DNA from 3 places in the Streptomyces sp. NBC_01450 genome. Region 1 is predicted to be linked to each of the others. Evidence: riboswitches for the same ligand, from Rfam matches in the RefSeq annotation. Region 1 holds a riboswitch; each other region holds the start of a gene.

Evidence for each region. Region 1 has a riboswitch for cobalamin ahead of OG568_RS43270 (CbtB domain-containing protein). Riboswitches for the same ligand answer to the same signal wherever they lie in the genome.
Region 2: linked by a shared signal. The riboswitch ahead of OG568_RS41535 (ABC transporter substrate-binding protein) and the one ahead of OG568_RS43270 (CbtB domain-containing protein) in region 1 are both predicted to bind cobalamin.
Region 3: linked by a shared signal. The riboswitch ahead of OG568_RS19160 (ribonucleoside-diphosphate reductase subunit alpha) and the one ahead of OG568_RS43270 (CbtB domain-containing protein) in region 1 are both predicted to bind cobalamin.

The regions. Positions count from the first base shown of each region.
Region 1 covers NZ_CP109480.1:9,704,489-9,707,701, reverse strand. The annotation lists gene OG568_RS43280 (hypothetical protein) at 1-196, opposite strand, end outside; gene OG568_RS43275 (CbtA family protein) at 793-1,545, opposite strand; gene OG568_RS43270 (CbtB domain-containing protein) at 1,569-1,790, opposite strand; cobalamin riboswitch at 1,826-1,974, opposite strand; gene OG568_RS43265 (LacI family DNA-binding transcriptional regulator) at 2,172-3,213, opposite strand, start outside.
Region 2 covers NZ_CP109480.1:9,313,799-9,317,011, forward strand. The annotation lists partial or broken gene OG568_RS41525 (5-methyltetrahydropteroyltriglutamate--homocysteine S-methyltransferase) at 1-96, opposite strand, end outside; partial or broken gene OG568_RS41530 (ImmA/IrrE family metallo-endopeptidase) at 381-1,280, shown strand; cobalamin riboswitch at 1,391-1,568, shown strand; gene OG568_RS41535 (ABC transporter substrate-binding protein) at 1,622-2,656, shown strand; gene OG568_RS41540 (FecCD family ABC transporter permease) at 2,653-3,213, shown strand, end outside.
Region 3 covers NZ_CP109480.1:4,307,667-4,310,879, forward strand. The annotation lists gene mctP (monocarboxylate uptake permease MctP) at 1-485, shown strand, start outside; gene OG568_RS19155 (GNAT family N-acetyltransferase) at 735-1,241, shown strand; cobalamin riboswitch at 1,294-1,432, shown strand; gene OG568_RS19160 (ribonucleoside-diphosphate reductase subunit alpha) at 1,553-3,213, shown strand, end outside.

The DNA.
Region 1 (3,213 bases):
ACCCGCCCTGCGAGGTCCAGTCCGCGCCCACGACGTTTCCGTCGGCGCCGACGATGCGGTACTGGACCGTGGCGGACTCGCACGCCCCGGCGGTCGTGGCACTCGCCGCCCCCGCCCCGAGCACGGGTACGGTGACGGTGGCGAATGTGGTTGCGGCGAGTACAGCCAGAGTTCTGGAGTGTTGCGAACGCGACAAGATGAGCCTCTGTGAAATCGAGAGTGTGGGAGGTGACTTCGCGCGAGTGACCGACGCGGACGGCGACACGGACGACAGAAGTGGATGAACCAGCGGAGGGACCAACGCACGGATCAACGCGAGAAGCAATGGAAGAACCGGCGGAAGAGATGCCGCCCAAACCACTTGTGTCGCTCCGCTCACTTCAGACGCGGCGAAGCGAGCTGGATTCTTCCAACTTTTAACAACTCCCGTCAATCCTTCACCGGTTCACCACTTCCTCCACGGAACACACTCCACGGCGCCCGACGGTTCGGAGACCGAGCGGCATGCCGTTCCGGCCGTGACGCGCGCGTCTCAGCCGCACGTCAGACGCCTCGCCAAGCACGCCGCCCTCCTCGATGCCCGGTCGGGCCATCACCAACGGCTCAGGAGGCCAGGTCCCGGTGACGACGCAGCAGTTCGGCTATCGCGCAGCGCGGGCAGCCGGCATCCGCATCGACGTCCAACTCCGAGTCCGGCTCCAACTCCGGCCCCTTGGCTCCGTCGGCGACACCGGAAAACGCGAGAGGGCCCCCGGAAGGTTCCGTGGGCCCTCACTCGTGTGTCGGGTCATGTCAGTTGGGGACGGCGACCGACCGGCTCGCGGTGGCCGTCACCGGCTTGGGATTCAGCAACCGCTCGGCCAACTCGCCGAAGACCAGGCCGAATCCGCCCCACAGGACGGTCTGGATGGCCAGCGCGGAGAGACGGAACCGCCACAGCAGGGTGGCGGGGAAGTCCTTCGGCACCTCATTGATGACCGGCAGGAAGGCATACGCCAGACCGATCACGACGGCGAAGGCGGCCACCGCGGAGACGGTGGCGTACCAGGTGCCGAGCCTGGGTGCCAGCCGTTTGCCCAGGATGGTGGCGGCGATCGCGAGGAGCACGCTGAGCAGCATCATCAGGAAGTACAGCGTGGTCCGCTTGCCGATGGTGTCGGCGTTGCCGACCGACGGCGGGTTGGCCGGGTACTTCAGGAAGGGCACGACGTACACGGCCAGCAGCGCGCAGCCGGACAGCAGCAGTGCGGTCGCCCGCGGGCCGAACCGGCCGACGCGACCGAGCGCGAAACAGAACGCGAGCGCCGCGATGCCGCCGAAGGCGACGCCGTAGAGCAGGACGCCGGTGGCGAGACCGGCGGTGGACTGCAAGGAGCGGGAGACGACTTCCATCTCGTGCTCGTGGGAGTGCGCTTCCTCGAAGCTGATCGCGCTGTCGACGTTCGGCTCGCCGAGGAAGTAGGCGGCGAGCAGGGCGAGCAGGCCGGCACCGAGGCCGGCGAGCATGCCCCGCACGAGAAGGTTTCTTACCGTTGCGGAGTTCATGACGGTGCTGGGGTTCCCCTCGGTCAGTGGCAGGGGAAACCGAGCAGGTGGCGGGCGTCGTGCACCCACTCGTGGACGTCCTCACCGGAGACGACGGCGGTGGCGCCCTGTTCGGCGCCGACGAAGTACAGCAGGACGAGCATCAGAATGCCGAAGAAGACCGCCCACGGAGCTATCGCCTTGAGCGGCAGCTTGGCGGGAACGACGGGGGTGGTGGCTGTCGGCTGGGCGACGGTCTGCGCCATGGCAGGACCTCCTCGGGAGTTCGCGTCCCATCTCGGTGGTGCACTGGACGACGGCTACGGGTCTGACTCACAAGAGGTCCCAGCGGGTTGGAGCTTCTCGTTCACAGTGGCGCGACCGTGCCGGTTTCCCACCGGCTTCCGTCTTGCCGTCGTCGATATCGCACCGACCGTACCGCGTGTCGGGTACGGGGCCAAGACCGCGCCACGTGGGGTGATCTTCCTCTCGCGCCGGGTGGCCGATCCCGTGTGCACAGCGGGTCGACGGTGACGGAACTCGGCCGGCCGCCAGGACCTGTCCGGCGGAGTCGTCTCCTCCGCGGGAGGCTGTCCGCCCGCGGGGGCCGCGAGCGTCACCGACCGCGCGAAGGCTCGGAGCGGGTTTCAGTCGACGACCGGCACGGACGGAGCACCTGGTGGCATGTTGAACGGCGTGACCACCTGGATCGCCGAGGGCAGCGACGGGCCGTCGTCGGGCAGCGCCTTGTGGGCGCGCATGATGATCTGGCAGGCGCGGCGCATGTCCTGGCGCAGGTCATGGTGGAGGACCGCGGACAGGCGGCCCTCGCGCAGCAGGCGGGTGTTGTCGTGGTCGAGGTCGTGGGCGATGAACACCGCGCACTCCCGCCCGAGTACGTCGAAGGCGCCGAGGGTGGCGAGGTTGCCCCCGCCCGCGGAGTAGACGGCGATGATGTCCTCGTCCCGCTCGAGCGCCTCCAGGACGAGATCGTGCTGGGTGGCGTCCAGGCCGTCGCTGTCGGTGACCTCCACCAGGGATCGCCTGGGGTCGGCGAGGCGCATCGCGCCACGGAAGCCCATCTCGCGTTCCTCCTCGCCTCGAAAGGAGCCCCGGCTGATGGTGGTGAGCACGTTGCCGGGCCGTTTGCCCAGCCACTGTCCGAGGAGGTAGGCGGCGGTGGCGCCGGCCGCGCGGTTGTCGATGCCGACGTACGCCAGGCGCGCGCTGTGGGGCAGGTCGGTCACCAGGGTGACGACGGGGATGCCGGCCGCGGCCAGCCGGGCGACCGCAGCCGCGATCTCCGGTTCGTCGGGGGCCTTGAGGATCACACCCCGCGTACCGCGCTTCGCGATCTTGTCCAGGGTTCCGATCAGTTCGGCGGGAGGGCAAGTCTCGCGGAAGTGGAAGCGCGAGCGCACGAGTGCGGGATGCAGGGAGGGCAGTTCGGCTTCGAGTGCGTCCCGTACCGCGGTGGAGAACCGCTCCGGGGTCTGCATCACGATGTCGATCATGAAGGTGCGGCCCCCGAGCCGGACCTGGCTCTGCTGGCGGTCCAGGTCCTTGATGGCTTCGTGCACCTCCCTGATGGTGCTCTCCGTCACGTTGCCCCGCTGGTTGAGGACGCGGTCGACCGTGGCCGTGCCCAGTCCGGCCTGCCGGGCGATTTCCCTGATCGGGTAGCGGTGT
Region 2 (3,213 bases), 390 kb from region 1:
GACGTCGGCGTCGAGGTCGTCGATGGCCCGGACGATGTCGCCGAACTCGGCGTAGCACATGTGGGTGTGGATCTGGGTGTCCGGACGTACTCCGCTATCCCGTCCCTGGGCGGAATTGAGCAATGCTGCCGTGCAGGCGGGCATCACGGCCGTGTTCTCCGACGTCAGGGCATGAATCGCGCCCGGTGTTGTGCTCCTGCTGCCGAAGGTCCGGAGGGCCGCACTGAAACTCTGACACTGGCACTGAGTGCCATCAAGCATGGATGTCTGCTGACTTCTGCGAATCTTCACAGCGCCTTTTGCCAAGTTCGCGAAGGGGGCGGCGGGTCGTTCGTCGCCTACGCTGACGATCGTCCGTCCCCGGCGACGTGAGGAGCGCGGTGAGCAAGATCTACGCGGGAGCACGGCTGCGGCGGCTGCGCGAGGAACGCCGGATGAGCCAGGCCGAGCTGGCCCGAGTCCTCGGCATCTCGCCCAGTTATCTGAACCAGATGGAGCACGACTCCCGCCCGCTCACCGTGCCGGTCCTGCTCAGGCTCACCGAGACCTTCGGCGTCGACCCGGCCTTCTTTTCGGAGCGTGACACGAGCAGGCTGGTGGCTGATCTGCGCGAGGCATTGGTCGGCGAACTCGCCGAGGCCCGGGTGTCACCGTCCGACCTCACGGACCTCGCCGCGCGCATGCCCGGCGTTGCCCAGGTCCTGCTCGATCTCGGCCGCCGCAACCAGCTCCTGGCCGAACGGCTCGCCGGTACGGCCGACGGTCGGGACGCCGGGCGGGAGGCCTCCCGCTCGCCGCACGAGGAGATCCGCGACTTCTTCTACCGCCGCCAGAACTACCTGCACGACACCGACCTCGCGGCGGAACGGCTGGCCGAGGAGATCGGCGTCCGCCCGGGCGAGGTCGCAAGGGCCCTCGGCGCGCGCCTCACCGATCGGCATGGTGTGCGACTGGCGGCCGAGACCGGCGAGCGCCTGCACCACTACGACGAGCCGAGCCGGACCCTGTTCCTGTCCACACGCCTGCGTCCCGGCCAGCGCGCGTTCCGCATGGCCACTCAGCTCGCCCTGCTCGAATACGGCGACGAACTGGACCGTCAGGCCGGCGAGGACTTCCCGCCCGGTTCCTCCGTCCGTGACCTGGCCCGCATCGGCATCGCCCACTACTTCGCGGCGGCGCTGATTCTGCCGTACACCGCCTGCCACTCGGCCGCAGAAGAGGAACGCTACGACATCGAACGCCTCACCGACCGCTACGGCCTCGGCTACGAGACCGTCTGCCCCCAGAGCGCAGCACCGCCACTCGGCCAGTCCCTGCGGATCGACGAGAACACCAGCACGTTCGTCCCGTATCCAGTGACCGATCGCACGAACTGACCTTACGACGGGCTTGATAGCCTCATCAGGCCAGTCGAGCCACACCCGAGGCCAGGGAATCCGGTGCGAATCCGGAACTGACGCGCAGCGGTGAGGGGGACGGGCGGGGCACAGAACGCCACTGGGAGACCGGGAAGGCGCCCTGTCCGGACGAACCCGAGTCCGAATACCTGCTGGCACCTTCGCGCCCCGCGCGGAGGGACGTCCGTAGGCCAGGCTCCGCGTACGAGCCCCGACCCCGAGGCATGCCCGTGCTCCGCACCCCCGCACTTCTCCTCGCGTCCGCCCTGCTGCTCACCGCCTGTGGCGGCTCGAAGAGCGGCACCGATGACCCCGGGAAGTCCGCCGCCGCGGGCTACCCAGTGACCATCGACAACTGCGGCCACAAGGTCACCTTGAAGTCGGCCCCGAAGCGGGCCGTCTCCCTGAACCAGGGCACCACGGAGATCCTGCTCTCCCTCGGTCTCGCCGAACGCATGGCCGGCACAGCGACCTGGACCGACCCGGTGATGAAGAGGCTGGGGAAGGCCAACGCGTCCGTGCCACGGCTCGCGGACGACGCGCCCTCCTTCGAGAGGGTCCTGGACGCCGAACCCGACTTCGTCACCGCGTCGTTCGTCTCCACCCTCGGCAAGGGTGGCGTAGCCACTCGGTCGCAGTTCGAGGAGCTGGGCGTTCCGACGTACGTCTCGCCCTCCGACTGTTCGGCGGGCAAGGACAACGACGACGGTGGCGACGGATCGCGAAGCACATCGCTCACGCTCGACGTCATGTACGACGAAATACGTGACCTGGCACGGGCGTTCGGCATCGAGCAACGCGGCGAGAAACTCGTCGCCGAGCTGCAGCAGCGGGTGCGCGAAGCCACCGCCGGGCTGCACGCCTCCGGCGTCTCCCTCATGTACTGGTTCGCCAACTCCCAGTCGCCCTACTTGGCCGGCTGCTGTGGCGCGCCGGGCGCCATCACCCGCGCGGTCGGCGCGAAGAACGCCTTCGCCGACACCCACGACGAGTGGCCCCAGATCAGCTGGGAGACCGTCGCCGACCGCGACCCCGGCGTCATCGTGATCGGCGACCTGACCCGCAAGCAGCAGACCGCGGAGACTGCGCAGGCCAAGATCCATTTCCTGGAGACCAACCCCGTCACCCGCAACCTGACCGCGGTGAAGAAGAAGCGGTACGTCCTGCTCAGCGGGCAGGCGATGAACCCGTCCATCCGTACGGTCGAAGGGATCGAGAAGGTCGCCGCCGGGCTGCGGGACTTCGGGCTCGCCAAGTGAGCACCCGTCTCCTGCTGATGACCGGCGGCGGACTGGTCGCGTTGCTCACGTCGGTCGCCGTCGCCGTGACGATCGGGCCCGCCGACATCTCCACGGGCGACGTGTGGGCGTCCGTCGCGGCCCATCTGGGCTTCGGGGACAGCACGTTGGCACCGCTGCGCGACGGCATCGTGTGGAACCTGCGTATGCCCCGGACCCTGCTCGCCGCCGTGTGCGGGGCAGGGCTCGCCGTGTGCGGGGCCGTCATGCAGTCGCTGCTGCGCAACCCGCTGGCCGATCCGTTCGTGCTCGGGGTGTCCTCCGGTGCGTCCACGGGAGCAGTCGCCGTGGTCGTGCTGGGGGTGGGCGGGGGAGTCGTGTCTCTGTCGGCGGGCGCCTTCCTCGGCGCGCTGCTCTCCTTCGTGCTGGTGCTGCTGCTCAGCCACATCCTCGGCGACAGTGTCGACCGTGTGGTGCTGTCCGGGGTCGCGGCCATGCAACTGTTCTCCGCGCTGACCTCGTTCATCGTGCTGACCTCCGCCGACGCTGAGACCACCCGGGGAGTGCTGTTCTGGATG
Region 3 (3,213 bases), 5.4 Mb from region 1:
AGGAGACCAGGGTTTCGAAACTGGTCTCGCTCCTGGTGAAGGTGGGCGCGCTGGTCTTCGTCCTGACGATGGACAAGACGGTCGCGATCAACTTCCAGCTCCTGGGCGGCATCTGGATCCTCCAGACCTTCCCGGCGCTGGTCGGCGGCCTGTTCACCCGGTGGTTCCACCGCTGGGCGCTGCTCGGGGGCTGGGCCGTGGGCATGCTGTACGGCACGCTCGCCGCGTACGGGGTCGCCTCTCCCACCCAGAAGCACTTCGGCGGCAGTTCCAAGGAGATCCCGGGCATCGGGGAGATCGGCTACATCGGTCTGACGGCCTTCGTCCTGAACGTCGTGGTCACCGTCGTCCTCACCTTCGCCCTCCGCGCCTTCAAGGCGCCCGACGGCATCGACGAGACGTCTCCGGAGGACTACACGGCGGACGCGGGCGACCCGGGCGTCGAGGCGGAGCTTCCCCCGGCCACGGCCGGTTCCGCCCACTGAGCCGGGGGCTCCGCCCCCAGGCCCCCGGGTACGTGTGTTGACTGCGGGTGGGTGGGGGCTTGGCGCGCAGTTCCCCGCGCCCCTGGGGCACGGGGCTGCGCCCCGGCGCCCCAGGCTTTCAGGGGCGCGGGGAACTGCGCGACCAGCCCCCACCGGGCCCGCAGCCGAAGAACCGCACCAACAACCCCCACGGGCCGTCGGACGAAAATCCGGCGGCCCGTTCCCGCGCCCTGTTGCACACTCACCGGCATGGACATCCGCATCAGACACGCCCGCCCCCACGAATACGCCCGCATCGGCGAGATCACCGCGCAGGCCTACCTCGGCGACGGTCTGCTCGACTTCGGGGAGAGCGACGAGTACCTCGGCGAGTTGCGGGACGTGGCGAAGCGGGCCGCCGCCGCGGAGGTCCTCGTCGCCGTGGACCACGGCCACCTCCTCGGCGCCGTGACCTTCGTACCGCACGGCGGCCCCATGGCCGACATAGCCCTCCCCGGCGAAGCCGAGATCCGTATGCTCGCCGTCGCGCGTGAGTCCCGCGGCCGCGGCGCCGGCGAGACCCTCGTCCGCGCCTGCGTCGACCACGCACGCGCCACCGCCGGCTGCGTACGCGTCGTGCTCTCCACCCAGCGCACCATGCACGCCGCCCACCGCATCTACGAACGCCTCGGCTTCACCCGTACCCCCGACCGCGACTGGAACCCGATCCCCGACCTCGACGACATCACTCTCCTCACCTATGAGTTGACACTCTGACACCAGCGCGACACAACATGTGGGGGTGTCACCGCGGCCCGGCACAAGATGTATGCTCATGCTCGCTGTCGCCGCAGGGGAATCCGGTGCGAATCCGGAACTGTCCCGCAACGGTGTACTTGTACGTGTTCGCGCATCCGCGCCCACGCACTCGCGTCAGTCCGAGGACCTGCCGACAGCGCGCCCGGCCATCCGGCCCGGGTGCATGACGTCCGGGCCTCGCGGAATGGGTCGGTGGACGCGACGCCGTGTGCGCTCGTGAGCTGCCCTGCCCTCCGCCAGGCCCCGTGCCGAGCGAGGGAGAGCCCCAAGTGACCATCGCGCCAGCCGACCCGGCTTCAGCTACCGCTTTCGCACAGCAGGAGCGGAAGCAGGTCCCGGTGGAGACGGACGGTCCCGGTACCACGCTGCTGCGTACCCTGACCGACCTCACCGCCGACCTCCCCGACGCCGACCCCAGCCGGGTCGCCGCCGCCACGCTGCGCGGCCGGTCCGCGCGCGCGGACGACACGGAGCTGCGCGAGCTGGCCACCGAGGCGGCCGCGGGCCTCATCTCGGAGGACCCCGTCTACTCCCGGCTGGCGGCCAGGCTGCTGACGATCAGCATCGCGGCGGAGGCCGCCTCGCAGGGCGTCACGTCCTTCTCCGAGTCGATCGCCACCGGCCACCGCGAGGGCCTGATCGCCGACCGCACGGCGGAGTTCGTCCAGTTGCACACGGCCCGGCTGGACGCCCTGATCGACACCGACGGCGACGACCGCTTCGGCTACTTCGGCCTGCGGACCCTGCACAGCCGCTATCTGCTCCGGCACCCGATCACCCGCAAGGTCATCGAGACGCCCCAGCACTTCATGCTGCGCGTGGCGTCGGGCCTGGCCGAGGACACTGCGCTCGATTCAAAAGCGGGGCACCGGGCCCTGGACGAGGTCGCGGCGCTCTACGGGCTCATGAGCCGCCTCGACTACCTCCCCTCCTCCCCCACGCTGTTCAACTCCGGTACGCGGCACCCGCAGATGTCGTCCTGCTACCTCCTCGACTCCCCGCTGGACGAGCTGGACTCCATCTACGACCGCTACCACCAGGTGGCCCGCCTCTCGAAGCACGCGGGCGGCATCGGACTGTCGTACTCCCGGATCCGTTCGCGCGGTTCGCTGATCCGCGGTACGAACGGGCACTCCAACGGCATCGTGCCGTTCCTGAAGACCCTCGACGCCTCCGTCGCCGCCGTGAACCAGGGCGGCCGGCGCAAGGGCGCGGCCGCGGTCTACCTGGAGACCTGGCACTCCGACATCGAGGAGTTCCTCGAGCTGCGCGACAACACCGGTGAGGACGCCCGCCGTACGCACAACCTGAACCTCGCGCACTGGATCCCGGACGAGTTCATGCGCCGGGTCGACACCGACGGGCAGTGGTCCCTCTTCTCCCCCTCCGATGTGCCCGAGCTGGTCGACCTGTGGGGCGACGAGTTCGACGCCGCGTACCGCAGGGCGGAGGCGGCCGGTCTCGCCAAGAAGACCATCCCGGCCCGTGACCTCTACGGCCGCATGATGCGTACCCTCGCGCAGACCGGCAACGGCTGGATGACCTTCAAGGACGCCGCGAACCGCACCGCCAACCAGACGGCGGAGCCGGGCCACACCGTCCACTCCTCGAACCTCTGCACCGAGATCCTGGAGGTCACGGACGACGGGGAGACGGCGGTCTGCAACCTCGGCTCGGTCAACCTCGGCGCCTTCGTGATCGACGGGGACATCGACTGGGAGCGGCTGGACGAGACGGTCCGCACCGCCGTCACCTTCCTCGACCGTGTCGTCGACATCAACTTCTACCCGACCGAGCAGGCCGGCCGGTCGAACGCGAAGTGGCGGCCCGTCGGCCTCGGCGCGATGGGGCTCCAGGACGTCTTCTTCAAGCTGCGCGTCCCCTTCGACTCCCCGCGGGCCAAGGCCCTCTCCACCCGGATCGCCGAGCG